2 regions of the Devosia sp. 63-57 genome follow, and region 2 is predicted to be linked to the other one. Evidence: predicted binding sites of a transcription regulator. Region 2 holds the regulator's gene; the other holds the start of a gene.
The links. The regulator HrcA, encoded in region 2, represses chaperone genes, less so after heat shock. The targets are predictions, from matches to a motif close to GTTAGCACTCNCNNNNNGNGAGTGCTAAC.

Region 1: BGO80_RS14705 (co-chaperone GroES) is a predicted target of HrcA. The motif match lies at 13,636-13,664, and genes of this name have one in related genera.

The regions. Positions count from the first base shown of each region.
Region 1 is NZ_MKUY01000005.1:1,337,481-1,352,304, reverse strand. It holds gene ileS (isoleucine--tRNA ligase) at 1-3,094, opposite strand, end outside; gene BGO80_RS14760 (bifunctional riboflavin kinase/FAD synthetase) at 3,300-4,271, opposite strand; gene BGO80_RS14755 (TIGR01459 family HAD-type hydrolase) at 4,389-5,255, opposite strand; gene BGO80_RS14750 (EAL domain-containing protein) at 5,654-6,907, opposite strand; gene BGO80_RS14745 (sigma-54-dependent transcriptional regulator) at 7,206-8,636, shown strand; gene BGO80_RS14740 (DNA helicase) at 8,861-9,568, shown strand; gene BGO80_RS14735 (DUF433 domain-containing protein) at 9,904-10,614, shown strand; gene BGO80_RS14730 (PIN-like domain-containing protein) at 10,611-11,006, shown strand; gene BGO80_RS14725 (DMT family transporter) at 11,253-12,221, opposite strand; gene BGO80_RS14720 (hypothetical protein) at 12,245-12,439, opposite strand; gene BGO80_RS14715 (DUF4260 domain-containing protein) at 12,621-13,025, shown strand; gene BGO80_RS14710 (DUF427 domain-containing protein) at 13,165-13,524, opposite strand; gene BGO80_RS14705 (co-chaperone GroES) at 13,711-14,001, shown strand; gene groL (chaperonin GroEL) at 14,050-14,824, shown strand, end outside.
Region 2 is NZ_MKUY01000005.1:429,324-444,147, reverse strand. It holds gene BGO80_RS10510 (outer membrane beta-barrel protein) at 1-93, shown strand, start outside; gene galU (UTP--glucose-1-phosphate uridylyltransferase GalU) at 417-1,301, opposite strand; gene galE (UDP-glucose 4-epimerase GalE) at 1,405-2,391, shown strand; gene BGO80_RS10495 (lytic murein transglycosylase) at 2,403-3,605, shown strand; gene BGO80_RS10490 (SGNH/GDSL hydrolase family protein) at 3,677-4,840, shown strand; gene BGO80_RS10485 (MarC family protein) at 4,843-5,469, opposite strand; gene BGO80_RS10480 (serine hydrolase domain-containing protein) at 5,532-6,470, opposite strand; gene gshB (glutathione synthase) at 6,486-7,430, opposite strand; gene BGO80_RS10470 (YraN family protein) at 7,439-7,825, opposite strand; gene rsmI (16S rRNA (cytidine(1402)-2'-O)-methyltransferase) at 7,794-8,681, opposite strand; gene BGO80_RS10460 (penicillin-binding protein activator) at 8,769-10,010, shown strand; gene hemW (radical SAM family heme chaperone HemW) at 10,007-11,161, opposite strand; gene BGO80_RS10450 (non-canonical purine NTP pyrophosphatase) at 11,315-11,959, opposite strand; gene rph (ribonuclease PH) at 12,156-12,872, opposite strand; gene hrcA (heat-inducible transcriptional repressor HrcA) at 13,012-14,088, shown strand; gene grpE (nucleotide exchange factor GrpE) at 14,173-14,772, shown strand; gene BGO80_RS10430 (PIN domain-containing protein) at 14,769-14,824, opposite strand, start outside.

The DNA of each region.
Region 1 (14,824 bases), 910 kb from region 2:
CAGCCGCCCGTTCACGCAATGCCTGGGCGTCGCGGGGGGAGACGTCCGGATAGTCGGGGTCGGACCCGACTTCGGGCAGCACTTTCCAGGAGCGGGCGCAGCGCTGGCCGGCGGCAAGGGCCGGCACCACGGAGACGCCGGGCACGTCTTCGAGGCGGAAGGCCTCGGACGGGCCTTCGTTCTGCTTAATCTCGACCGCCGAGGTGATGGCGATCTCGGCCAGGTCCTGACCTTCCAGCGCCACGATGTAACGGGCGTCGGCGACAAAAACCTGGGGTGCGGCCTCAAGCGAGGAGCCAATGCGCTTTTCGCGGCGCTCGATCTCCAGCGCACCGGTGACCACGCGGCGAACGGCGCGGATCAGCTGCCACTTGGCGGCGAGGTCGTCATCGATCCAGTCGGCGGGAATGTCCGGGAACTGGCGCAGATGCACCGATTCACCCTCGCCCGGATGGCGTTCCAGCCAGCACTCTTCCATGGTGAAGACCAGGATGGGCGCGAGCCAGGCGGTGAGCGCGTTGAACAGGTGATCGAGCACGGTCAGCGCCGAGCGGCGCTTGATCGAGGAGATCGGGTCGCAATAGAGGGTGTCCTTGCGGATGTCGAAATAGAATGCCGACAGCTCGATGTTCATGAAGTTCGACAGCATGGTGACGACCTTGCGGTAGTCATATTCGGCGAAGGCAGCGCGCACGCCGGCATCGAGCTGGGCCAGCCGATGCAGCATCAGCCGCTCGAGCTCGGGCATGTCGCGCGGGTCGACCACGTCTTCGGGCTTGAAATGGGCCAGGTTGCCGAGCAGCCAGCGCATGGTATTGCGCAACTTGCGATAGCTGTCGACCGTGGTCTGGATGATTTCCTTGCCCAGGCGCAGATCCTCGGAATAGTCGGAGGAGGCGACCCAGAGGCGCAGGATATCGGCGCCGAACTGCTTGATGATGTCCTGCGGGGCAACGGTATTGCCCAGCGACTTGCTCATTTTGCGGCCCTCGCCATCCATGGTGAAGCCATGGGTGAGGACGCTGTCATAGGGCGCATAGCCATTGGTGGCGCAGGATTCGAGCAGCGAGGAGTGGAACCAGCCGCGATGCTGGTCGCTGCCTTCGAGATACATCGAGGCCGGGAATTTCAGATAGGGCCACTTCTGCTTGTTGCGCAGCACGAAGGAATGGGTCGAGCCGGAGTCGAACCAAACATCGAGCACGTCGCGGACCATCTCGTAATCGTCGGCCTTGTAGTCCGAACCGAGATAGCGCTCGGCGGCACCGGGCTTGTACCAGGCGTCGGCGCCCTCTTCCTCGAAGGACTGGGCGATGCGATGATTGACCGCTTCGTCGCGGAGGACTTCGCCGGTCTGCTTGTGCACAAAGACCGTGATCGGCACGCCCCAGGCGCGCTGGCGGCTGAGGACCCAATCGGGACGATCGGCGATCATGGCGCGCAGGCGGTTTTGGCCGGCGGCGGGATAGAAGCGGGTCTTGTCGATGGCGGCAAGGGCGCGGGTGCGCAGGGTGTCGGGGAAAGCCCCCTCACCCGTCTCGGCCTCCGGCCGATCCACCCTCTCCCCGAGAGGGAGAGGAATAGGGGCTTCGGCGCGCGCGGAACTATTCTTCTCCCCCTCGGGGAGAAGGTGGCCCGCAGGGCCGGATGAGGGGGTGGCTGCAATCGGCTTGTCCATATAGACGAACCATTGCGGCGTGTTGCGGTAGATCACCGGCTTCTTGGAGCGCCAGGAATGAGGATATTGGTGTTTTACGCGGCCACGGGCGATGATGTTGCCGTGCTCGGCCAGCGCGGCGATGACGCGATTATTGGCGTCGCCCTTCTTGCCATTGTCGTCGATGACGCGGGCGCCCTCGAAGCCGGGGGCGTCCTTGGTATAAAAGCCATCGTCGCCCACGACATAGGGGATGGCGGGGTCGATGCCGCGATCCTGCAAGGCGCGGGTGGAATCCATCCAGATGCCGAAGTCGTCGAGGCCATGGCCGGGCGCGGTGTGCACGAAACCGGTGCCGGCGTCGTCGGTGACGTGTTCGCCATCGAGGAGCGGGACATCGAAGGTGTAACCGTCGGCGAGGCCGCGCAGGGGGTGGGCAAGCGTCAGCTCGGGGTTCGAAAGGGCGAAATCGCTTACGCGACGATATCCAGTGGGATCGATTTTTGCCTTCGCAAACACCTCGGCGGCCAGCTTATCCGCAAGGACGTATTTTTCTCCCGCCTTCGCCCAATTGCCATCAGGAGCTGCCGTCACCTCGTAAAGGCCGTATTGGATCTTGCTGGAATAGCTCACCGCTCTGTTGGCCGGGATTGTCCAAGGGGTCGTTGTCCAAATGACCACGAAAGTATTTGCGTAGCCAGATGTAGGCACAGGAACTCCATTCGGGCCGTGATCCATGGCAGGCCATTTGGTCACCGGGAACTTCACCCAGATGGTGTCGCTCTCGTAATCGGCATATTCGATTTCGGCTTCGGCAAGGGCGGTGCGTTCCACGACGGACCACATGACGGGCTTGGAACCGCGATAGAGCTGGCCGGTCATCGAGACCTTCATCAGCTCGCGGGCGATCTGGGCTTCGGCGTCGAAGCTCATGGTCAAATAGGGATTGTCCCACTCGCCCAGGATGCCGAGACGCTTGAATTCCTCGCGCTGGATATCGACCCATTGCTCGGCGAAGGACCGGCATTCCTGGCGGAATTCGACCACCGGGACGTCGTTCTTGTCCTTGCCCTTGGCGCGGTACTGCTCCTCGATCTTCCATTCGATGGGCAGGCCGTGACAATCCCAGCCCGGCACATAGGCCGAGTTGTAGCCGGCCATCTGCTTGGACCGGGAGATCATGTCCTTGAGCGTCTTGTTCAGGGCATGACCGATATGGATGTTGCCATTGGCATAGGGCGGGCCGTCATGCAGGGTGAAGAGCGGCCGATCCTTGGCCTGCTCGCGCTGCAGGGCGTAAATGTCCATGTCTTCCCAACGCTTGAGCCAGCCCGGCTCGCGGTCGGGCAGACCGGCGCGCATCGGGAAATTGGTTTCCGGCAGGAAAAGCGTGGCCGAATAGTCTTTTTCGGTCGCCTCGGGAGCGGTGTCGTTCATGGATCGGCAATCAGGTTTGGAAGAAGTGCGCGCCTTTTAGCAAGGCAAGGCGGCCGGGGCAAAGGATGATTTTGGGTGGAAAGCCTGGTAACTCCCCCTCCCCTCCTTCTCCTGAAGAAGGGGAGGCGCCTATCGAGCGCGGCCCGTATCTTGACAAAAGCCCCGATGCCACTCCGCCCTTCTTTCGGGGGAGGCTGGATGGCGCTCAGCCGAAGAAGCCGAGTTTGTGGTCTAGTGCGCTCAGCGGGGCGGCGGTGGCGATCAGGGTGCGGGCTTTTTTGGAGTCGCGATCCATGGCGGCGATGAGTTCGTCGAGGCCGGAGAACACTTCCTGGCCGCGGATATGGGCGATGAGGGCGACCGAGATGGACTGGTCGTAAATGTCCTCGTCGAAATCGAAGAGGTGGGTCTCGAAGGGCGGGCGGTGGTTGTTGAACATCGGCTTGCCATAGGCGGCAACGCCGTCGAGCAGGCGGTTGCCGAGGCGGGCGCGCACGGCATAGACGCCCTGGGCCAGCTGGAAACCGGTGGGCGTGGTGGTGTTGGCGGTGGGGTAGCCGAGTCCGCGGCCGCGCTGGTCGCCCTTGACCACGCAGCCCTCGAAAAACCAGTGATAGCCGAGCAGGCGATTGGCGGCGACCACGGCGCCTTCGGACAAGGCCGCGCGAATGCGCGAGGAGGAGATGACCTCGTCGCCCTCGTCCATGAGATCGAGCGTTTCCACCGCGAAACCCAGACGCTCGCCGGCGGCCTTGAGGAAGAGCGGGGTGCCGCGACGCTGGCGGCCGAAATGGAAATCGGCGCCGGTGATGACGCCGCGGGCGCCCAGGGCATCGACGATGACCTTTTCGACGAAATCCTCGGCCTCGATCTGCGAGAACGGCTGGTCAAAAGGCAGAATGACGATGCCATCAAGCCCCATCGCTTCGGCCAGACGGGCCTTGGTGTCGCCCTGGGTCAGGCGGAACATGAAGGGCGCGGGCGCGAAGACGTCGCGCGGATGCGGCTCGAAGGTGAGCATGAGCGCCGGGGCGCCGGCGGCGCGAGCCCGCTGCAACAGCGCGGCGATGATGGTCTGGTGGCCGCGATGCAGGCCATCGAAATTGCCGATGGCGACATAGGCGCCACGCAGGCTTTCGGGCAGATCGGTGAGACTGGAGAGACGAATGAAGGTCACGGGCGGACACCATGGGCTGGCTGGTGGACCCCCTCCCCGGCCCTCCCCGAGGCGGGGAGAGTGCGAAGGAGCCGATGCGTTGGGGTTTACTGCTGTTTCCGGCGGAAGGACAAGAGCCTACCAGCTGAGACGCGGCAGGAAGCCGGCCACATGGGCGCGGCTGGGCGCCAGCAGATCGGCAATGGTCTGCGGATCGGGCTTGCCGAAGGCATCGAGCTCGGCGGCATGGATGGAGCCGGTGATGAAGAGGAGATCGACGCCGAACTGGGCGGCGCCGGTGGCATCGGTGCGCACGCTGTCGCCCACGGCCAGGACGCGGGATTTTTGCAGCGGCTTGCCGGCGGCCTCCTCGGCGAGGCGGAAGCACTCCTCGTAGATCGGCTGATAGGGCTTGCCGGCCATGAGCACGATGCCGCCCATTGCTGCATAGAGATCGCCCAGGGCGCCGCCGCAATAGATGATCTTGTTGCCATGCTCGACCACGCGGTCGGGATTGGCACAGATCATGGGCAGCTTGCGCTTGAGCCAAAGCTCGGCGCGGCTGCGGTACATTTCGGGCGTATCGTCGTCGTGGTCGAGATCGGTGACGACAACCACTTCGGCCTCGTCGGCGCCAGTGCGCCTGACATCGAGCCCCTCATAGAGCAGGTCGTCTTCGGTGGGCGGGCCGACATGGTGGATGGCGCGGCCGCGATATTTGGCGATCATGGAGCGGGTGGCATCGCCGGAGGAGACGATGGCGTCATAGGTGTCGCGCGGGACACCCAGCCGATCGAGCATGTCGATAATGGGCTGGGAGGGACGCGGCGCATTGGTGATCAGCACCACCCGGCCACCGTCCTGGCGGAAACGGCGCAGCGCATCGACCGCCTCGGGAAAGGCGGCAACGCCATTATGGATGACGCCCCAGACATCGCTGAGCACCGCATCGTAGCGGCCGCTGAGATCGGAGAGCCCCGAAATGATCGGCAGGGGGGAGGACATGGCCAGGCTCCGCAACACAAACACTGTGCGCCCTATGAGCCTCTTTTGCCGGGAGGATCAAGCAAAACCTTGTTCCGCCGCCGAGGCAGGGCGGGCCGGTGGGGGGTGAGGCCTTTGCGGTATCGAGGCACTTTCGCTTCCCTCGCCCTTGAGGCAGGGGTATCGCATATAGAATTGAGCGTGCTGCACACCCCCTCCCAGCCTCCGCCGTCAAGGGGGGAGGAGCAGCATCGAGTGCCTGGTGAGATATTGCCAAAAGCGCCGCCCGCCACCCCCCTGCGGGGAGGGAGAGCAGGAGCCGCGGTCACCGTGCCTCCCGATGAGCCCAAAATGAACACTGGCCTGTTTTAGGGGGACGGAGGCGAAAGGGCCCAGAGGCCACCTCAATTTGAAGTGATCTACAGTTCGGCGCGGCGGAGTTTGGGGGCGGTGGTGCGGGCGGATTCGAGGACGAGGTCGGGGCGTATGGGGCCGGCGGGGGCGAGGTGGTCGCCTTTGACCAGCAGGATTTCGTTGTCGAGCAGTTCGATGATTTCGCGCTCGCCGGACACGCCAATGGCGATCAGGGCGATGTCGAAACGGCTGAGATAGCTGGCGATGTCGGAGAGGTGGAAGTCGGTATAGGCTTCGGGATTGGCGATGAAGCGGTTGGCGTTGACGCGCAGCGAGCGCACGCCCATGGCGGCGAGATCGGCGGCATCGACCCGCAATGAGCGCACATCGGTGAGCGAGAAACCGGCGCCCTTGCGCGCCATGGTCTCGGCGACGGTGCGCTCGGGACCGGACATGGCGTTCCACTGGCTTTCCGACATCAGGAAGATCAGCCCCGGCGCGATGGCCCGGTTGGCGTCGAGCGTTGCCAGCACCTGCTCGGCGGTGGAGGAATCGCCGAGCGAGGCCAGCGAGAACGGAATATAGAGCGTCACCGGCTGGCCGGTGGCGCGGGAGCGTCGGGCGATGGCGATGGCTTCGAACAAGGCCGTGCCCTCGATGTCGCGCACCACGTCCTCGCCGCCCCGCACCGGCATGAAATCGGCCTCTTCGGCCAGATCGCCATTTTCCAGCGTCAGCCGCGGCAGGAGATCGTAGCCGGCGGGCCGGCGCTGCGGCAGGCGGACGACGGGCTGGATATGAAAAGTCAGGCGGTGATCGGCGACGGCCTGGCGCAGGATGGGCAGCGGAATGACCGGCTGGCTGGGCATGGCGGTGAATTTGGGGGCCACCGGCTCGGGCACGGGCGCCGGCATATAATCGCCCATGGCGCTGGCGTTGCGCTTGGCGGGGCGATCGACGCGCTCCTCCACCTCGGCCACGGCCTCGGCGACCTGGCGGATGACCGTGCCGAGCACGGAAATATCGGCCTCGAGCATGTCGATGCGCTGGCCCAGCTTGAGATCGGTCAGGGCATTGATGCGCTGACCGAGGACGGCGCCGGCCTGGGCATCGGTGGCAAGCAGCCGGGAGAGTTCCTGGATGGCCTGTTCGAGGCGGCGCTCGGCGCGCTGGCGCAGCTGGCGCTCGACGATGACGAAGCAGACGACGACGACCACCACCAGCACCGCATTGGCCGGGGTGAAGGCGAGCGCAAAATAGGCCAAGGCGCCCATGGCGGCGGCGGCAAGCGCGATGAACGAATAGACCAGAGCCTGCACGGGCGAACCTGCACCCCTTCTGATGCGCCGGGATTCGGCCCTGTTTTCATAACACCGCACCCACAGCGGCAAAAGCGCCACGCGGCCCTCTCCCGGGCTATTTCGGGCCAAAACAGGCGGAAAAGCGCGGATTTTTGGGTTCGGCTCGGTAAAGCTGCGCCAAGGCGGGGCAAAAGCGGGTGATAGGCACGCGCGCGACTGGAACGGAATATTTACCCTAATTGGGGAACTATCGGGGGGATCGACAGGCCGCCAGGACCATTTGGCGGCCACGTGAGACCGGGGCAAGTAGACCGATATGACCATGACGACGGGCAGCGAAGTCGCACTCAGCGGACAGGTTCTGCTCATTGATCGCGACGGCAGTTCCGCGCGAGTGATCGGCGCCTCGCTGCGCGAATCGATGCTGGTGACGCCCGAAGTCACGGTGGTGGAGGCTGGACGCGCGGCGGCGGAACTGCTGCGCCAGGCGCGGTTCGATGTGGTCATTGCCGATCTGGCAAGCCTGTTCGATCTGGCGCCAAGCCTCGAAGACGCGGTGACGCGGTTGGTCAAGCTGGCCGAGGGCGCGCTGTTGCTGGCCGTGGCCGATGGCAGCTCGGTCAGCGCCGCACTGGGCGCCATGCGCGCCGGCGCCCATGATTATGTCGCCAAGCCCATCGACGGCACGGCGCTGGCCGCGCGCATTGGCGAATTGGCGCAGCGCCATGGCCGCCCGCGCTCGCTGGGCGCCGAATGTGGCACCGGCCCGGTGGTGGCCGATTATGCCGGTTTCGTCGGCGCTTCGAGCGCCATGCAGTTTCTTTATGAGCAGATCGGGCGCGTGGCCACCTCGTCGGCGCCGGTTTTCATCACCGGGGAAAGCGGCACCGGCAAGGATGTGTGCGCCGAGGCGCTGCATGCCAAGGGACCGCGCGCCGACCGGCGGTTCGTGGCCATCAATTGCGCCGCCATTCCCCGCGATCTCATGGAAAGCGAGCTGTTCGGGGTGACGCGCGGGGCCTTTACCGGCGCGCATGAAGACCGCAAGGGCGCCACCGAACTGGCCGATGGCGGCACGCTGTTCCTCGACGAAATCGGGGAGATGGACCTCTCCCTGCAATCGAAACTGTTGCGGTTCCTGCAAACGGGCGCGATCAGCCGGGTGGGCGAAACGGCGGCGCGCAAGGTGGATGTGCGGGTGATCTGCGCCACCAACCGCAATCCCATGCAGATGATCGCCGAGCGGCAATTCCGCGAAGACCTGTTCTATCGCCTGCATGTGCTGCCCATTCACCTGCCGCCGCTGCGGCAGCGCCCGACCGATATCATGGTGCTGGCCCGCCATTTCCTCGGTCGCTATGCGCGCGAGGAGCACAAGAGTTTTGTCGGCTTCGCGCCCGACGCCGCCCAGCAGCTGACGGCGGCCGACTGGCCCGGCAATGTCCGGCAATTGCAGAACCTGATCCGCCGCATGGTGGTGATGTTCGACGGCGGGGAAATCAGCGCCGGCATGCTCAGCGCTGCCGATATTGAATCGCAGGTCAGTTTCCCCGCGCCGGTGGAAGCGCCGCGCTCGGAAGGCAAGCGGCCGGTACTGCCGATGTGGCAGCAGGAACAGCGCATCATCGAAGACGCCATCGCCGCCTTTGGCGGCAATATCTCAATGGCCGCCGCCGCGCTGGAGATCAGCCCGTCGACGATCTATCGTAAGCGGCAAGGCTGGGCGGAAATGGCAGCGGCGAGCTGAGGGGGGCGAGCTCTCGGCTTGAATAACCTCGTACAGGCCACCACAAAGCTTCGGCTTGTCCGAATTGCGGCCTTGGAGTATCTTTATCGTCAGGCTTGGCCCGCGCCTCCCCCCTCCAGATGGGGAAGTATCGTACATACGGGGTGACTGAGATCATCGAACCATCTGTTCGAGCGTTCGCATGAGGAGGGGTTGCGTTTCCCGCTCGGAATGGAGGTTCCGTAATGCGGCTTTCCGCACCTATCTATAAACTGAAGCGCCGTGCCAAGCTGATGGCGCGAGACGAGCTCATTCCGCTTCATGAGGCACAGGACCGAGTTGCCAACATCGAAGGATTTTCGGCATGGAGCCTGCTCGCGGCGCGCACGGCCACAGCTGGCGATGCGGGTGGCATACTCTCAGAACTGACAGACGGAGACATGCTGCTGATCGCGGCTCGCCCGGGTCACGGTAAAACTCGGCTAGCGTTGCAGCTTTTGCTTGATGCCAGTGGCGAAGGCAGGCGCAGTGTCCTGTTTACCCTGGAATACTCGGAACGCGAGGCAATCGACCGATTCAAGGCGCTTTCTCGTCAACTGCCCCAGACTTTGCCGGAAATCATCACTTCTGACGGCATTTGTGCAGACTACATTATCAGTCACCTGACCGGCGCGCCGAGGGGCACCGTGGCGGCCATCGATTATCTCCAAATTCTCGATCAGCAGAGAACGAAGCCCCCTCTTTCCGTGCAGATGGCGGCTTTGCAGGCATTCGCACGCGACACCGGCGTCATCCTGGCCTCGGTGTCGCAGATTGACCGCTCCTACCAACCGGAAGCGGCCCCGGTGCCGAGCCTTTCCGATCTTCGCCTTCCGAATCCAATCCCGCCGGGACTTTTCTCAAAAGCCTGCTTTCTGAACGCCGGAGAAATTCGTTTTCAGAAGCTAATTTGATCATATTCTCCGGCGCAGCTACCGCTGCGCTGGAGATCGGCCCGTCCATGTTCTATCGCAAGCGACCAGGAAATGGCAGCGTCGAGCTGAGGGGGCGGGGTTGGTTGCGTCCCAAGTTTGTCAGGGTAGGCGGCGAAGCTGCTGAAATCTGCCATTATTTCAGCACCTGTAACCCGCTTAGGCGGCCATAACGCGGCTATCCTATTGGCAATGGAATTTTTTGTAGCCTCGTCGTCACTTGGCGTCGCTAGCGACGTTCTTCGTCAGCAGATGAGTCTGGGCTATTCGCTCAGATAGGGCTTTTCACCGCAGAGAACACACAATAGGTTCGCGACATGTCCAAGAGCACAACAAACACGCAAGAACTACTCGGCGTCGGCCTTTATGCCGTGCCAGACGCTGCGCGTTTGCTCCAAATGCCGGCGATAAATGTTCGTCGCTGGCTAGGTGGATATTGGTATTCGCGCCGCGGTGAGCGTTACGCTGTCCCACCCCTCTGGTCACCCGAACTGCCGAATTTTGATGACAAAATAGAGCTTTCATTTCGCGACTTGATCGAGCTGAGATTTGTGAATGCTTTCGTAAAGGCGGGCCTTGGGTTGAAGACCATCAGGCATTGCTTGGACTTTGCGCGGGACGTTGTGGACAATGACCGTCCTTTCTCCACGAGCAGATTTCGGACCGATGGAAGGACGATTTTCCTCGAGAGCATAGAACGTGAAGCTGACAGTGAAGCAAAGCTACTAGACCTTAAGCGCCACCAGTACGCATTCTCCAAGGTGCTGGAACGGAGCTTTAAGGACCTTGATCTTGAGGGCAATGAGGTCACTCGTTGGCGCCCCTATAAAGGGCGTGACACTGTGGTGATTGACCCGCAGCGCGCATTTGGGCAGCCGATAGCAGCCGACTTCGGAGTGCCGACGATTGCGCTGGCTGAAGCAGTCGAGGCCGAAGGGTCCGCCGAGCGTGTCGCAGCATTATACGAGGTGTCAATTGAGGCGGTTAGGGACGCGGTAAAGTTTGAGCAGGAGCTGCGCGCCGCGTGAAGGTAGTGGTGGATGAGAACCTACCGCCTGCTCTTGCCAAATCCTTGGCAGCTCTTTTCGTTGGCATGCACGAAATCATCCATCTGCGTGATCGCTACGGACCAAGCGTAAAAGATATTGAATGGATCCCGGAACTCAGTGCAGAGGGTCGATGGGTTGTAATCTCTGGTGACAGGCAGATCACAAAGGTCAGGGCGGAGTACGAGGCTTTCAGAAGCAGCCGGCTAACCGGCTTCTTCCTATCCAAAGGGTTGAACAAGGCCCCATTAGTGAAAAAAATGGAACGCATACTTGCGCTATGGCCGTATATCGAACAGCAAGTCACATTGGTCCAAGGCGGCGCCATGTTCGAACTACCCATGACCAGCACGAAACTCTCTATGTTACGGTAACGTGCACCCGCTCGCTTCGACCTGAATTTCGTCGTTGTTATGTGGTCGATCTTGCCTGGACGGCGATCTTTGCCGTGTCAGGCACCTTGCGGATACACACCTAACCCCGCCGCGACCCATGAATCCCATAATTACTTTTGGAACGTTAAAAAGACAGTTCGAATTGCCGAAATGGAGAGCGGTTCTGTCGACGTGCTTCCATCACTACAACGATCGTTTCCGAACCTGCGCGTACAAAAGCCTCCCCTAAGGCGTGCTGGCTTCCTTGGCGCGGGTGCGTTCCAGGCCGAGCCAGCGTTCGCGCAGGATGACGGCGATCCCGGCGGCGACGATGATGGTGCTGCCGATGAGCATAGGCACGGTGGGGATATCGGCGAAGATGATGAAGCCGATGATGATGGTCAGCAGCAGCGACACATATTCGAAGGGCGCGATCACCGACATATCGGCGTAACGGTAGCAGGAGGTCAGCAACAACTGGCCGATGCCGCCGAAGAAGCCGGCGCCGACCAGCAGCGCCGCCTGTTGCGGGGTGGGCCAGACCCAGCCGAAGGGCAGGCTGAAGAGGCTGAGCACGCTGGCGCTGATGAAAAAATAGGTGACGATGGCCTCGGTGCGCTCGGTCTGCACAAGCGTGCGGACCTGCAGCATGGCGAAGGCCGACAGGAAGGCGGCGGCCAATGCTGCCAAGGCGCCGATGGTGGTGCCATCGACCGGTTGTGCGCCGCCGGAAAAGACGGTGAGGCGGGGAAAGAGGATGATCAGCACGCCAACCAGCCCAACCAGCACCGTGGTCCAGCGGAAGATATAGACCTTTTCGCGCAGCAGCAGCGCGGAGAGAATGACGATGATCAGCGGAGAGGCATAGCCGATGGCGGTGGCCTCGGGCAGCGGCAGGCGCGTCAGCGCGAAGAAGCCCAGGCCCATCGAAGCGACGCCGACCAGGCCCCGGACCACATGGCCAAGGGGGCGCCTGGTGGTGAAGGCATAGGCCAGATGACCCGTCCAGGCCAGCCAGGCCAGAACCGGCAATAGCGCAAAGAATGAACGGAAGAACACCATCTGGCCCGCAGGAATGGTCTGCGTGGCCTTGAGCATGGTGGCCATGACCACAAAGCAGCAGACCGAGGCGACCTTGAGGGCGATGCCACGCAGCGGGCCGCCGCTCCTGATGGACGGCGAGGCAGCCTCTCGTGCAGCGGCGGGCGTGGTCACGTCGATCCTATCCGGGCCGGGCCTTACTTGCCGGCCGCAGCTTCCAGCTTTTCCTTGGCAATACGGGCGGTGGCGAAAGCCTTGTGCTCTTCGCCCACGGCGCTGCCGGACTTGAGGACCTTGCCCTCGGCGTCCTGCACTTCCCAGTGCCAGTTGGAGTTGGGACCGACGCCGCCTTTGCGGCGCAACTTGATCTGAAGGGAGGATTGTTCGCTCATGGTCTGCCTTATGGCTCAGTCTGGTGACGGAAGGAAGGGGCCGCGTGCATTTCGATGCCGCGGCGCGTGGATAGCGGGGACTCTATTCAAAAATGAATGTGCAACCTCGAAACATCGAGAATTTTGAATAGGGGTGGTCGTCGCTAGATAGACCGCATGTGGTTCCAGCATGGAGACAATGATGAACGGCAATGCGGCACAGGGGTCGGCCACCGGAACACCCCTCATGATCGTGAGGAGCGAAGGCGCGGCGGTCTTCGCAGCGGCGACAGCGCTTTATTTTCTGCTCGGCGGGCCGTGGTGGCTCTATGCGGTGCTGTTGTTCGCGCCGGACCTGTCGTTTCTGGGCTATGCGGCCGGCAGCCGAACCGGCGCGGTGGTCTATAATCTGGCGCACACTTTTGTCGTGCCACTGGCGCTGGGGCTGATCGCCGTGGTGCTGAAGATCGAGCTGCTGCAGCATCTGGCGCTGATCCATCTGGCCCATATCGGGCTCGATCGCGCGCTGGGCTATGGGCTCAAATATGCCAGCGGTTTCAAGGATACGCATTTGGGGCGGCTGAAGGGTGGGAAGCATGAGGGGTGACAAGGGACGAGTTGAACGTCTTGGCACCCCAGTCACCGCCGCGCCCTCGGGTCGAGCCCGAGGGTGACGAGCGGTGGGTGGGTAGAGGCCGGTGGTTGGGAGGGCCGTGGGGTCGTCGGCCCTCACAGGGAAAAGCCGGTCAAACCTCGGTGACTTCGACCTTGAGGCGGGCGCCGGCAAAGGTGAGGAGGTCGCGGATGGGTTCGAAGCGACCTTCGGCATAGGGATAGTACCAGGCCTCGTCGGCACCATCGGCGGTCAGGGTCTTGATGGTGTAAAAATGCGCTTCGCCGGGGCCGGCATCGGTGCGGCGGGTGTCCGAGGCTTCGAGAATGCCGGGATGGATATCCTCGAGCGGCAGGAAATAGAGCGGGTCCGCGCCGGGGGCATCCAGACGCAAAGCCCTGATGGAGCTGGCAATCTCGGCATCGTCGAAAATGATGTGCACGCGCCCCGAAACCGGCGCAATGCTGGCGGAAGAAAAGTCGGTATTGGCCATGGTCGGTGCCCTCGTTTCTGCAAATGGGATCAAACCCATAACGCGCCAGCAAAAACTCCGTTCACGCGCCCTTGACTCTTCTGACACCCCGTTCCTATATCCCAGCTGCCTGTTAGCACTCCTCCTTGTTGAGTGCTAACAGCACCGAAATTGCATTCAGAAATGATGCCAAGAGGAACTGAAATCATGGGCTTCCGTCCCCTGCATGACCGCGTGGTCGTCCGTCGCGTCGACAGTGAAGAAAAGACCAAGGGCGGGATCATCATCCCCGACACCGCCAAGGAAAAGCCCTCCGAGGGCGTCGTCGTTTCCGTGGGCCCCGGCGCTCGCGATGAGAACGGCAAGATCAATGCGCTCGACGTCAAGGCCGGCGATCGCGTGCTCTTCGGCAAGTGGAGCGGCACCGAGGTGAAGCTCAACGGCGAAGACCTGATCATCATGAAGGAAAGCGACATCATGGGCGTGATCGAGGCCTAAGGCTTCGCACCCATCCTGTCGTTCAACCCACTTTAAGGAGCGCCTCACATGGCCGCTAAAGAAGTAAAGTTCTCCACCGAAGCCCGCGAAAAGATGCTGCGCGGCGTCAACATCCTCGCCAATGCGGTGAAGGTGACCCTCGGCCCCAAGGGTCGTAACGTCGTCATCGAAAAGTCCTTCGGCGCCCCGCGCATCACCAAGGACGGCGTGTCCGTTGCCAAGGAAATCGAACTGGAAGACAAGTTCGAGAACCTGGGCGCCCAGCTGCTGCGTTCGGTCGCTTCCAAGACCAATGATGTTGCCGGTGACGGCACCACTACCGCCACCGTTCTCGGCCAGGCTATCGTCGTCGAAGGCGTCAAGGCCGTCGCCGCCGGCTTCAACCCGATGGATCTCAAGCGCGGTATCGACCTGGCTGTTGCCGAAGTCGTCGAAACGCTGAAGGCCTCGGCCAAGAAGATCACCTCGTCATCCGAAGTTGCCCAGGTCGGCACCATCTCGGCCAATGGCGAGAAGGAAATCGGCGACATGATCGCCGAAGCCATGCAGAAGGTCGGCAACGAGGGTGTCATCACCGTCGAAGAAGCCAAGACTGCCGAGACCGAGCTCGATGTCGTTGAAGGCATGCAGTTCGACCGTGGCTACCTCTCCCCCTACTTCGTGACCAATGCCGAGAAGATGACCGCCGTCCTCGAGGACCCGGTGATCCTGCTGCACGAAAAGAAGCTGGGCAATCTGCAGGCCATCCTGCCGATCCTCGAGTCGGTCGTTCAGTCGCAGCGTCCGCTGCTGATCATCGCCGAAGACATCGAAGGCGAAGCTC
Region 2 (14,824 bases):
TCGGCCGATTATGCTTTCGCCAAGCGCGACAATTCCACTACCGGCCTGCTGGACAGCCACAGGGTCAGCCTCGGCGTGACCGTGCAGAGGTAGGACCGCGTGACGTCATCTCGGCGAAGTCTGGGGTGACAGCTGGTGAGAGAGGCGACAGGAATTTGTCGGCCGACTCAAGCGAAGCCTGAAGCGTAGGGCGCTCTAGATTATTTCAAACTGAGTTAGACTTTGGGCCCTTTCGCCTCCTTGCCCATTGAGGGGAAGGAATGAGGGTGGGGGGTCCATCAGTGGATCACTGAACCACCCCCACCCCGGCGTCATCATCCAAATCTCTCCGCTGGAGAGATTTGCCCTTCGGGACAGTTCAGAGCCCTCAAGGGGGAGGGGGTGCCGGAGCGCATCAGCCGGCGCGTAAAACGCTCTTAGAGCTGGTCTTCGAGATCGAGCTTGCGCAATTCGCGCACGAAGCCGGGACGGATGTCGTCGCGCTCCAGCGCATAAACCACATTGGCGGTCAAAAAGCCGATCTTGGAGCCGCAGTCGAAGCTCTGGCCGCGATATTTGACGCCGGTGAAGCGCTGGTTGTGCATCAGCGTCTGCATGGCATCGGTCAGCTGGATTTCCCCGCCGGCACCGCGCGGCTGGTCAGCCAGGAGTGAAAACAGCTCTGGCTGCAGAATATAACGGCCGGAGATGATGAGGTTGGAGGGGGCCTCTTCGCGTTTGGGCTTTTCGACCATGCCGGTAATGGGAAAACCGCTATCGGGGCCATCACCGCGCGCCACCACGCCATAGGAGGAGATTTCGCTTTCCGGCACCTCTTCGACGGCGATCACATTGCCGCCGCGCTCTTCATAGGCATCCATCATCTGCTTGAGCACGCCGGGCTCGCCCTTGAACAGCATGTCGGGCAGCAGCAGGGCAAAGGGATTGTCGCCCACGATATCGCGGGCGCACCAGACGGCGTGGCCCAGGCCCAGCGGCTCCTGCTGGCGGGTAAAGGAGGTGCGGCCGGCCGAGGGCAGGTCCTTGCGCAATTCCTCCAGCGCCTGGTTCTTGCCGCGGGTTTCGAGCGTGGTTTCCAGCTCGAACTGGCGATCGAAGTGGTCCTCGATAACGCCCTTGTTGCGGCCGGTGACGAAAACGAAGTGCTCGATGCCGGCTTCGCGCGCCTCGTCCACCGCATATTGAATCAGTGGACGATCCACCACCGTCAGCATTTCCTTTGGCATTGCCTTGGTGGCGGGCAGGAAACGGGTGCCAAGCCCGGCAACGGGAAAGACGGCGGTACGGACGCGTTTGGACACGGATCAATTCTCCCTGGTGGCCATTTCGTTGATGTAAAGCTAAATCAATATCTCCAACATATCGTTGCCAGGAATTTGCATTTCTACCGAGTTGGAGAGTTCGATGGCGGTCCTGGTTACCGGCGGTGCGGGATATATTGGCAGCCATATGGTGCTGGAACTGGCCGATCGGGGCGAAGAGGTCGTGGTTCTCGACAACCTGGTGACCGGCTTCGACTGGGCCATTGATGGCCGTGCCAATTTCGTTGCCGGCGATGCCGGCAATGTGGATTTCGTGCTGGCGCTGATCAAGAGCCACGACATCAAGGAAATCGTGCATTTCGCCGGCTCGATCGTGGTGCCGGAATCGGTGACCAATCCGCTCAAATATTACGCCAACAATACCGCCACCTCGCGCAATCTGATCGAAGCAGCGGTGAAAGGCGGGGTCAGGCACTTCATCTTTTCCTCCACCGCCGCCGTCTACGGCATGACCGGTCTGGCGCCGGTGGTCGAGACCACGCCGCTCAATCCCATGTCGCCCTATGGGCGGTCCAAGCTGATGACCGAGTGGATGCTGGCCGATGTCGCTGCCGCCCATCCCATGACCTATGGCGTCTTGCGCTACTTCAACGTCGCGGGCGCCGATCCGCAGAAGCGCTCCGGCCAGTCGACGCCGCAGGCGACGCATCTGATCAAGGTGGCCTGCCAGACCGCGCTCGGCCAGCGCGACAAGATGGACATTTTCGGCACCGATTACGAAACGCCCGATGGCACCTGCGTGCGCGACTATATCCACGTCACCGACCTGATTGCCGCCCATGGCCTGCTGCTCAATCACCTGCGCAAGGGCGGGGACAGCACCACGCTCAATTGCGCCTATGGCCGCGGCTATTCGGTGCGCGAAGTGGTCGAGACCGTGCGCGAGGTTTCGGGTGTGCATCTGCGCGCCGATGAGGGGCCGCGCCGGGCAGGGGACCCGGCCTCGATCACCGCCACCGGCGAAAAGGTGCGCAAGCTGCTCGGCTGGGTGCCCCAGCATGACGACCTCAAGGAAATCGTCGAAACCGCCTATGCCTGGGAACGGCATTTGATGACCCGCAATCGCTAGGAGCGATGAGCATGAGTCTTCGCGGCGTCCTGATGTTTCTGTTACTGATGGCGACGCCGGTCGCGGCGCAGCCGGTCGACAGCTTTTCCGACTTCCTGGCCGGCCTTAAGGAGGAAGCCCGGGGGCAGGGCATCAGCCCAGCCAGCTACGACACGCTGACCAAGGGGCTGACGCCCGATCCGCGCGTGCCCAATCTGGTCGAGACCCAGCCCGAATTCACCACCCCGATCTGGGACTATCTCGACGCCCGCGTTTCGGCATCGCGCATCGAGCGCGGCAAGACGGCTTTGGGGCGCAATAGCGACCTCTTTGCCCGGATCGGCGGCCAGTATGGGGTCGATCCCTATATATTAGGCGCTATCTGGGGCATCGAGACCGATTATGGCGGCGTCTTGGGCAATGACAGCCTCATTCGCCCCATCGTGCGCTCGCTGGCGACCGTCGCCTGGCAGCGGCGCACCCGCTTTACCGAGGACAAGATGGATTTCTTCGCTGCCTTGCTTCTTGCGGAAGCCAATGGCGGAGTGTCACCGCTCGGCTCCTGGGCCGGGGCCATCGGGCATCTGCAGGTCAATCCCGCCAATGTGGTCGCCCATGGCACCGATGGGGATGGCGACGGGCGGCTGGACCTTCACAATTCGCTGGCCGACGCCCTGGCCACCAGCGGCGTCTTTCTGCGCAAGCTGGGCTATCAGCCGGGGCTCGACTGGGGTTTTGAGGTGTCGGTCCCTCCGGGCTTCGATTATCTCCTCGCCACCCGCGACCAATTGCGGCCATTGCGCTTCTTTGCAGAACGCGGCGTGACGCGGGTGTCCGGGCGACAATTCGCCGATCTCGATATCCCCGTCTTCCTCTATGTGCCCGCCGGCAAGGACGGGCCGAAATTCCTGATGACCGGCAACTACCTGGTGCTCAAGGGCTACAACTTCTCCGACAGCTATGCGCTGGCCGTGGCCCATCTGACGGATCGACTCAAGGGCGGCGGCGCTTTCGTGGCGCCCTGGCCGCGCCAGGCAACGCTACCCAATCTGGCGCAGCGGCAGAGTATTCAGCAGGCGCTCAAGCAGCTGGGTTATTATGACGGCCTCGTCGATGGCCGCATCGGCCCGGTCAGCCAGGCTGCCTATGCGCGCTTCCAGGCGGCCCAGGGGCAGGCGGCCGACGGGTTCATCACCCGCGCCAGCTATGAGGCGCTGATGGCGGCGAGCCGGTAAAGCAAAGGCGAGCGCCTTGGCCCGGTTGCCCGGGTTCTGGTAGAAGCGGACGAGAAGATCGGACGGATGCAATGAAGCGGTTTTTCCTGCTGCTGATGATGGCGATGCTGGTGACGCTCGACGTGTCGGCGGCCTATGCCCAGACGCAGGACCGTATTCTCGTGGCCCAGGAACAGCGCCGCCGCACCCTGTTCGACCTGCTCTTCGGCGAGGAGCCCAAGCAGGCGCCACCGCCGCAGCAACAGCAGACCCAGCCGCGCCAGCAGGCGCCCACCGCAGCCTTGCCGCCGCCCAAGCCGCAGGTGGAAAAAGCTCCCAATGCTACAAGACTCGCCGTCTTCGGCGATTCCATGGCGGTCGATCTCAGCCGGGCGCTGGAGCGCTTTTATGCCGAAGACGCCAATCTCGTGGTGATCGGGCAGGGGGTCAGCTCATCGGGCTTCGTGCGCGACGATTATTTCGACTGGAACAAGACGGTAGCAGACCAGATCGCCGCCGACAGTTTCGACGTGGCGGTGGTTGTTATCGGCGTCAATGACCGGCAGGAGATCAAGGTCAACGGCCAGACTTTTCCGGCGCTGAGCGAAAGCTGGACCACGGCCTACCAGGCGCGGCTCAATACGTTTTTGAGCCAGCTCCGGGCCGCCCGCAAACCGGTGATCTGGGTGGGGCTGCCGCCCATGTCGCGCAGCGAATATTCTACCGCCATGAGCCAGATCAGCGCGCTACAGAAAATGGCGGCCTTTTCGGGCGGGGTGGAGTTTTTGGACATCTATGACCGCTTCATCGGCGAGGACGGCAAATATTCGTCCTATGGCCCCGACGTGAACGGGCAGAATGCCCGCATGCGCAAGGATGACGGCATCCATTTCTCGGCCGCCGGCGCCGACAAGCTCGCCTTCTATATCAGCCAGTCGCTGCGCAATATCTACCGCGGCGGCACCGTGACCATGGCCGTGGCCGATCCCCTGGCCGGCACCGATGCCGCCGCCATGCTGCGCCCGCCCTATCAGGGCCTGGGCCAGGTGCGGCTGCTGGAAGTGGCCGGCGCGGTCATGCCGCTGAGCCGCGCACCGCAGCGGGCGGCCGATCTGATCACCGCCAATTCCGCCCCCGCCGCCGCCCCGGCCTTCAGCCTCGAACAGCTCATGCAGGCGCCGATCGGCCGGGTCGACGCCTTCGGCGTGGGAATCGACCCCAATGCTCCAGCTGTTCAGAATGCGGGTGGGCGATAGGCTCAGCCACCGAGCAGGCCGCTGGCCTTGATGCCGTCGAAGACGAATTGCACCGCCAGCGCCGCCAGCAGAATACCGACCACGCGCGACACCACCGACAGGCCGGTCAGCCCCAGCAGTTTCTGGATCGGAATGGCGATCAGCAGCGTCAGCCAGGCCAAAGCCAGAATGACGACGATGGCGGCCAGCACCAGCCAGAATTCGAGATCGGTTTGAGCGCCGGTGGTCAGCAGAATCACCGCGCTGATGGCGCCCGGCCCCGCCATCAGCGGCATGGCCAGCGGAAAGACGGAGATATCGTGGCTGCGGCGAGCCTCCATCTCTTCCTCATCGGTGGTGCCGGTGCCGCCGGAATGGCGCGCGAACACCATGTCGATGGCGATAAGCAGCAACAGCACGCCGCCCGCCGTGCGCAGCGCCGCGATGGTGATCCCGAAGACGTCGAGGATGAGATTGCCCAGAACGGCGAAGAACAGGAGGATGGCCAGCGCCACCAGCACGCCGCGCGTGGCGAACTGCCGCCGCTGCGCCGGCGTATTATCCTTGGTCAGCGCCGCAAAGATGAAGGCGATATCGGCAACGCCCACGGTGGCAAAGAGCGTGGCAAAAGCCACGAGGAAAGTGTTCATGCCCGACTCCTCAATGGGATATCCCTAAGCCATCGGTAGCGCGCGGCCAAGGCCAGTACCAGCTATCTCGAAGGTCGCAAGCAGGTGAGTATCTTATCGGTCCAACCGGCCACCGCCGGAGCCATCTCGCCAGCACCGAGCATCACCAGCGACAGGCCCGATCCCGGTTGACGGATGGCTTTGGCGCCGGCGCCGGGCCAGTTGCCTGCGTGAACAAAGCTCGGTTTGTGCTTGTCACCGCGCAAGCCAATGCCCCATCCATAGTCACCCAAAGTTCCATCGGATAATCGCCCCGCCTGGCTCACAAGGCCGCCTATTTCTAGGAGATCGCGGTTTTGGCAGTCGAGCCATTGCGCAAAGGCGCCGGCCGTCGTCCAGAGGCCACCATCGCCACTCGATAGCGGCAAAGTGTCCCCCAGCAAATGCCATTGCTCGCTTTCGGGGCCGAGGGGCGCCTCTGAAAAGGTCATGCCTTGAATAGCAAGCGGCCCAAACAGATATGTCGCCACAAAGTCCGAAAAAGCCAGACCCGATACACTTTCCACGATCCGCGCCAGGAGGACATAACCGACATTGGAATATGCATAGGCGCCTCGCTGCCCGATATCGCCAAACCCGCCCCGCAGCAGTTCCAGCGCCCGGTCATTTGTCCAGTCAGCCCCCCCTGCCTCCCAATTTCCGGCAGGCACCAGGCCGGATACGTGATGCAGAAGCTGGCCGATCGTCACGCTGGCCGCCCAAGCTCCCAGCCCGGGAAGGTGATGGGCGACACAGTGATCGGCAAGCAAAAGACCTTGCCGGGCCAAAACTGCGACAGCCGCCCCAGTCACCTGCTTTGCCAGGCTGGCGGCGTAGAAGTAATCATCTGACTTCACCGGCCGGCCGGAAGGCCAATAACCACCGACATGAGTCTCGATTCCACCGTGGTCGGCAACGAATGCAAGTGAAAACGGCGCGCCGCTTTCCGACATGGCATCAAAAATTTCGGTGATGCCTCGCACGCGGTCTACCGCCTCTCAGCCGCGCCGCCTTTCGATGGCGTTCCAGATCAGCACGGCAATGTCGGGACCGCCGAAGCGCTTGATTTCGCGGATGCCGGTGGGGGAGGTGACGTTGATCTCGGTGAGGTAGTTGCCGATGACGTCGATGCCGACGAAGATCATGTCGCGCTCTTTGAGGGCCGGGCCGATGGCGGCGCAGATTTCACGCTCGCGCGCCGTCAGTTCCGAGAGTTCGGGACGGCCGCCGACATGCATGTTGGAGCGCGCCTCGCCGTCGGCGGGGATGCGGTTAAGCCCGGCCACCGGTTCGCCGTCGATGATGATGATCCGCTTGTCGCCCTTGCGCACATCGGGCAGGTATTTCTGGATCATGAAGGGTTCGCGGTAATTGCTCTCGAACAATTCCAGGAGGCTGGCGAGATTGTGGTCGCCCTCCTGAATGAAGAACACGCCGGCGCCGCCATTGCCGTAGAGCGGCTTGACGATGATGTTGCCATGCTCTTTGCGGAAGGCATGGATCTCGGCGCGGTCGCGGGTCACCAGGGTCGGCGGCATCAGTTCGGGGAAATCGGTGACCAGGATCTTTTCGGGCGCATTGCGCACCGCGGCCGGCGGATTGACCACCAGCGTCTTGGGGTGCAGGCGCTCGAGGATATGGGTGATGGTGATGTAGTTCATGTCGAAGGGCGGATCCTGGCGCATGAGAATCACGTCCTGGGTGGAGAGATCGACGCGGCGCGCCTCGCCCAGGGTAAAATGCTCGCCCTTGGGCTGATCCACGACCGTGATCGGCTGGCACAGGGCGCTCACCGTGTGGCCACGCAACGCCAGGCCGTCGGGTGTGTAATGCAGCAGCTCATGGCCGCGCGCCTGGGCCTCCAGCATCATGGCGAAGGTGGAGTCGCCCTTGGGATTGATGGTGGCGACATGGTCCATCTGGACGGCGACTTTGAGGCTCATGGCAATACTCAGAAGGCGGGAAAGGCATTGATGAGATGGCGCGGCCAGCGCCCGCGCGCAAGAAAAATCACATCGAAGCGGAAATCCTTGCTCGATTCGGCGGGGTGGCGCGCCAGCCAATATTGGGCGGCGCGGACGATGCGCTGGCGATTGACGGCCTTGAAGGCCTCTTCCTCCGCATCGCCGCGGCTGCGCATTTTCACTTCGACGAAGATGATGGTGCCGGAGCGCTCCGCCACGAGGTCGATCTCGCCCATCGGCGTCTTGAAGCGGCGGTGGCGAATGCGGTGCAGGCTGGCTTGCAGGTAAAGCGCCGCCAGCGCCTCGCCGCGCTGGCCACCACGTTGGGCGGCGATGCGGCGTTCAGCCTTGGGCCTTGAGGGCGAGCGCGGCATCATAGACCTCCTTGCGCTTGAGCCCGAAACGGGCGGCGATGGCATCGACGGCGGCGCGCAGGGGCTGGCCGGCCATTTCGGTGGCCAGAGCCGCCTGCCAATCGGCTTCGGCCGGGGCGCTGGGGGCCTCGGCCCCGGCAACGACGATCACCGCCTCGCCCTTGGTCTCTTCCTCAGCGAATGACGCGGCGAGGTCGGCAAGGGACCCGCGCCGTGTGCGCTCGAAGCGCTTGGTCAGCTCCAGCGAAACGGCGGCGGCGCGGGGCCCGAACGCATCGGCCATGGCCGCGAGGGTATCGGCGAGCCGGCGCGGCGATTCGTAGAAGACCATGGTTTCACGTGAATCCTTGAGCCGAGATAGCGCGTTGGCGCGCGCCCCGGCCTTGGGCGGCAGGAAACCATGAAAGACAAAGGCATCGGTGGGCAGACCCGCGACGACGAGGGCCGAGAGCAGGGCCGATGCGCCGGGAATGGGAAAGACCGGGAGATTGGCCTCCGCCAGCGCGCGAATCAGCGGAAAGCCTGGATCGGAGAGCAGGGGGGTGCCGGCATCCGAGATCAGGGCAATGGCTTCGCCCCCTGCGATGCGGGCCACGATGGAGGCGGCCTTGTCGCGCTCATTGTGCTCATGCAGGGCCTGGCGCCGCCCCTTGATGCCATAGTGATCGAGCAGGCGCGCCGAGGTGCGGGTATCCTCGCAGAGGACAGCATCGGCCGAGGCCAGGGTTTCGAGCGCCCGGAGGGTAATGTCGCGCAGATTGCCGATCGGGGTCGCCACCACATAGAGTCCCGCCGCGAGGGGCGGCGCGCTGAACTTGGTGCCGGCGATGAAATAATCTCTGGTTTCGGCACTCATGCGGCTCAACTTCTCTCTGACTTTGACTTTTGATTAACCATATCGCGTGAGCTTGGTTAACCCAATGTGAGCATTTCGGGCGAAACGATGCTGAGGCTGTGGCGACGGCAGGTCTGGACACGCGGGCTGGTGGCTTTCGGGCTTGCCGCCCTCCTCGCCTCCTGTTCACCCGGCGAATGGCAATTCGGCTCGCGCACCTTGTCCTTTCCCGGCCCGCAAGCCGGCGGTGGCAATAATGGCCCCGCGGGCATGCCTGTTCCGACCAGCACCAGCGCCGCCGCAGACCGGTTCGGACGCGGCCCGGTGCCGGTTACGCTGTTACTGCCGCTGACCGGCGAGCCCGGCATGGTCCAAATCGGCACTTCGCTCGCCAATGCCTCGCGCCTCGCCATCGCCTTTATCGACGCCAATCCCAATATCGGCGAGAATATCACCATTACCCTGCGCGATAGCGGCACCTCTGTCGCCGGCGCCACCCATGCCGCCAATGCGGCGGTGGCGGAGGGGGCCAAGCTGATTCTGGGGCCGCTGCAGGCCGAGCAGGTGAGCGCCGCCGGGGCGGTGGCGCGGGCCTCGGGCGTGCCGCTGATCGGCTTTTCCAACACCGTTTCGTCGGCCGGACCCGGCATCTACCTGCTCTCGGTCACCCCTGACATGGAAATGAAGCGCGCCGTCTCCTATCTGCGCGCCCAGGGCCGGCGCGGGCTGGCCGGGGCCTTTCCGACCACCCCTTATGGCGAAGCCCAGGCGCTGGCCTTCCGCCAGCAGGCCACCGCCTCCGGCGCCCCACCCAATGCGGTCTATATGTATTCCTCGCCCAGCGAGATTGCCGGAATCGTGGCGCAGGCCAAGCCGCTGATCGATCGCGGCATGATCGACACGCTGTTCCTGCCCGAGCGCAGTGCCGCCCCGGCCTTCGGGCAGGCCCTGGCCCAGGCGGGGGTAACGCCGGATCTGCTGCAACTGGCTGGTTCGGCCGAATGGGCGGGCGATCCGGCGATCCTGGCCTCACCGGGCCTGCGAGGGGCCATTTATCCGGCGGTGGACGAGGCCGGGCTCAATGCCATCACCCCGGACTATCAGGCCCGATTCGGTGGGCGGCCACATCCGCTGGCAACCCTGGCCTATACGGCGACGATTCTCGCCAATGTGAATACGCTGTCGCTGGCCACGCCGCCCTATAATCCCAGCCTGATGACCAATCCCACCGGCTTCAATGGCCGCGATGGCCTGTTCCGCTTCGGCACCGATGGCCGCTCGGAATATGCGCTTGCGATCAAGCAGATCGGACCAAGCGGGGTGGTAACAGTCGAAGGGCCGAAGCTTTAGGCCGCCAAGTCGGCCACTACGGCGTCGAGCACCGGAAAACCTTTTTCGGTGACGCGGATATTGCCGTTGGGCAGAGTCTCGACAAAGCCATAGCCCTTGAGCGCGTCGATCTGCTTTTCAGCAATGCCGCGACCCGACAGCGCCATGAAGCGGCTGGGGGAGATGCCTTCCTTGAGCCGGAGGCCCATGACCAGGAATTCGTCGCCCTGTTCTTCCCAGGTGAGGATATCGTCGGTGACCATGCCATGGCCGTTCTGGTTGACGCGGGCCAGCCAGTCGAACGGCATTTTCTCGGTGGCGGTGGCGTGGCGCTGGTGATTGACGAGGAGGCGCCCGTGGGCGCCCGGGCCAATGCCGGCATATTCGCCATAGCGCCAATAGAGCATGTTGTGCCGGCTTTCCTGGCCGGGCACCGCATGGTTGGAAATCTCATAGGCCGGCATGCCGGCCGCGGCGGTCAGTTCCTGGGTCAATTCGTAGAAATCGGCGGCCAGGTCCTCGTTCGGCATTTTCAGCTTGCCGGCATTGAACAGGTCGAAATAGCGCGTGCCCTGTTCGATGGTCAGCTGGTAGAGGCTGATATGGCCCCGAGCCATCCAGAGCGCTTCCTTGAGTTCGTCTTCCCAATCGTCCAGCGTCTGGCCGGGACGGGCATAGATGAGGTCGAAGCTCGAACGATCGAAGACCGACTGGGCGATGCGCACTGCCGCGATGGCCTCGTCCACGCTGTGGCGGCGGCCCAATTCGGCCAGCGGCTTTTCGCGCAGCGACTGCACCCCCAGCGACACCCGATTGATCCCGGCGGTGCGGAAGCCGCGGAAGCGGTCGACCTCGACGCTGGTCGGGTTGGCCTCGAGCGTGATCTCGGCATTGTTGGCCACCTGCCACTTGCTGGCGATGACGTCGAGAATGGTGCCGACGGCCTTGGGGCTCATCAGCGAGGGCGTACCGCCACCGAAAAACACCGACTGCACCAGCCGGCCCGGCGACAGCGCCGCCATATAGGAAATTTCGCGAATATAGCCCTCGACGAAAGCATCCTCGTCAAAGGCGCCGCGATGCACGTGGGAATTAAAGTCGCAATAGGGGCATTTGGCGGCGCAGAAGGGCCAATGCACATAGACGCCGAAGAGGTCGTTGGGATTGGTCATGGGCAAGCCCCGCTTTCTGGCTCCCTCCCCCCTTGAGGGGGAGGGTTGGGGTGGGGGGTGGTGCAGTGGTTCACTGATGGACCCCCACCCTCGGTCCCTCCCCTCAAGGGGGAGGGAGGCGAAAGAGCCTCCAGCGCTGCAATCATCCCCAAATCACCCATGATCGATCTGGTTTTCGACGAACTGAGCAAAAGCCCGGGCGCGGTGGCTGAGGCCGGTTTGCCCGGGCGACCAGGAATGCTTGGTTTCGGCGGCCATTTCGCCGAAGGTGATGTCATAGCCATCGGGCATGAACATGGGATCATAGCCATGGCCCATCGCGCCGCGCGGCGGCCAGACCAGGGTGCCGTCGCATTTGCCGACATAGAGCACGTCCCGTCCATCGGGATGGGCGAGGCAGAGCGTGGCATTGAATGAGGCGCGGCGCTGGCCAGGTGAATTGGCCCCTGCCGCCTGCAGCGCATCCTCGACGCGCTTCATGGCATGGCCAAAATCGCGCGGCACGCCCGCCCAGTCGGCGGTATAGACGCCGGGCTCGCCATTGAGCGCATCGACGCAGAGGCCGCTATCGTCGCTGAGCGCCAGCATATTGGCGCCCTTGGCGGCGGCATGGGCCTTGGTGCGGGCATTTTCGGCAAAGGTGGTGCCGGTTTCGTCCGGCTCGGGCAGGCCCAGTTCGCCGGCGGAAACCAGATCGAGCCCGAACGGGGCGAACAGCTCGCGGAATTCGGTGAGCTTGCCGGCATTGTGGGTGGCGATGACGAGGCGATTACCGGCGCGCAGACGGGGTAGGCTCATTTGCTGGCTCCATCGAGGGCGCGCTGGATATCGTTCCAGATCGGGCAATCGTGTTCGGTGAAATCCCCCTCACCCGCCCTTCGGGCACCCTCCCCCCGAGAGGGAGAGGAATAAGAGGCGCGCGCTGAACCATTCTTCTCCCGCTTGGGGAGAAGGTGGCCCACAGCGCCGGATGAGGGAGTTTTGTTCCAGAACATCATCCGCCCAGAGCCGCCTTCTGCATTTCCGAAAGCTCGCCGATGCCCTGTTCGGCCAGCGCCATCAGGGCGTTCAATTCATCGCGATCGAAGGGCGCGCCTTCGGCGGTGCCCTGGATTTCGACGAATTTGCCCGAGCCGGTCATGACGAAATTGGCGTCGGTTTCCGCTTCCACGTCTTCGAGATAGTCGAGGTCGAGCACCGGTGTGCCGCGATAGATGCCGCAGGAAATGGCGGCGACCGAATCCGTCAGGGCCGGGCCCTTGGTCAGCTTGCGCTCTTCCATCCACCGAATCGCGTCGGCCAAAGCCACATAGGCGCCGGTGATCGAGGCGGTGCGCGTGCCGCCATCGGCTTCGAGCACGTCGCAGTCCAGGGTAATCTGGACTTCGCCAAGGGCTTCGAGATCGACCACGGCACGCAGCGAGCGGCCGATCAGGCGCTGGATTTCCTGGGTGCGGCCGGACTGCTTGCCGGCCGTAGCCTCGCGGCGGGTGCGGCTGCCGGTGGCGCGGGGCAGCATGCCATATTCGGCGGTGACCCAGCCCTTGCCCTTGCCGCGCAGCCAGCCCGGTACGCTGGTTTCGACCGATGCCGTGCACAGGACCTTGGTATTGCCGAAGGCGACAAGGCAGGAGCCTTCGGCCTTCATGGCCACATTGCGTTCGAGGGTCACTGCCCGCATCTGGCTCGGGTCACGTCCGGAAGGCCGCATCATCATTCCATGCAAAATTGCTATTAACCGCCTCTTAACCCTCCTCGTCCCCGCTCACAAGCACCGGGCGCTTGGCGGCTGGGGAGGAAGGCCCTAAATGAGAGGGCAGGGTTAAAGTGGACGATTTTATCCAAACACCATGAACAGGCCGGCCGAAGATTTCCTTTCCGCCCTCAACAGCCGCAGCCAGGACATTTTCCGGCGGCTGGTGGAGCGCTATCTCGACACCGGCATGCCGGTGGGCTCGCGCGATCTCTCGCGCATGCTGCAGGTGGAATTGTCGCCGGCCTCGGTGCGCAATGTGATGGCCGATCTCGAAGATCTGGGGCTGATCGCGGCGCCGCACACCTCGGCCGGCCGCGCTCCCACCCAGCAGGGCCTGCGCTTTTTCGTTGATTCGATGCTCGAAGTGGGTGCGGTGGACGAAAGCGAGCGCAGCCAGATCGCCCGGCAGATGGAGGGCCCGGCCAGCCGCGGGCAGGTCGAGGACCTGCTGACCGAGGCCAGCGCGCTCTTGTCCGGTCTCAGCCATGGCGCCGGGGTGGTGATTGCCAGCAAGGCCGACATGGTGCTGCGCCACATCGATTTCGTGCGGCTCGATGCCAGCCGCGCCATGGCGGTACTGGTCGGCGAAGACGGCCAGGTGGAAAACCGCATCATGGAGCTGCCACCGGGCTTCACCGCCAGCGCCCTGCAGCAGGCGAGCAATTATCTCGCCAATTATGTCGTCGGACGGACCCTCACCGAAGCGCGCAAGGTTTTGGGAGAACGGCGCGCCGAGCAACGCGCCGAACTCGACGAATTGACGCAGAAGCTGGTGGATGCGGGGATCGCCACCCTGGTCGAGCAGAAGGGCAATGTGGCGCCCACCGTCATCGTGCGGGGACGCGCCAATCTCATCAACGACACCATGGCCAGCGACGAGCTCGCGCGGATGCGGCAATTGTTCGACGAGCTGGAAAGCAAGGACGGGCTGCTCGAACTCTTGGGCGATGCCGAGCGCGCCCAGGGCGTGCGCATCTTCATCGGCTCGGAGAACAAGCTGTTCTCGCTTTCCGGCTCCTCGGTGATTCTCAGCCCCTATAAGGACGCCAATGACAAGGTGGTGGGCGTCCTCGGCGTGATCGGTCCGACGCGGCTCAACTATGCCCGCATCGTCCCGGTGGTCGATTATACCGCCCATGTGATTTCAGCGATGATGTCGCGCAAGCGCTGAGCGTGCAGACCCAAGGCTTGAAATAGTGTCGCCATTGGCCGATATGGCTGGTCAACACCCTTAATCCCTGCGGATGGAGACGACATGAGCGACGAGAACGCCGCCCAAGGCGAAACGCCGGAAAACGAAATCCCGGTGGCCGACACACCCGAAGTGGATCCTGTCGAGGCACTGCGGGCCGAAAATAGCGAGCTTAGGGATCGCGTGCTGCGCAGCATCGCCGAGATGGAAAACCTGCGCAAACGTACCGAGCGCGACGTGGCCGACACCCGCTCCTATGCCATTGCCGGCTTTGCCCGCGACATGCTGAGCGCCACCGACGCCTTGAGCCGGGCGCTGATGGTCATTCCCAACGAGGTGCGCGAAACCGCCGAAGGCACGCTCAAGAGCCTGATCGAAGGCATCGAGCTGGCCGAGCGCGAGACCCAGCGCCTCCTGGCCAAACATGGCGTCAAGCAGATCGAGGCCGCCGGCCAGAAGTTCGATCCGCACAAACACCAGGCCATGTTCGAAGTGCCCAATCCCAATGTGCCCGAAGGCACGGTTGTGCAGGTGGTCCAGGAAGGCTTTGCCATCGGCGACCGCGTGCTGCGTCCCGCCATGGTCGGCGTTGCCAAGGGCGGCACCGCCCAGCCGGCCCCGGCCCCTGCCCCCGAAGGCGACGGCGTCGACAAGAGCGCCTAGCGATTGTCGCGGATGTGGTTGTAGTTGATCACATCCGCACCTGCACGATCTG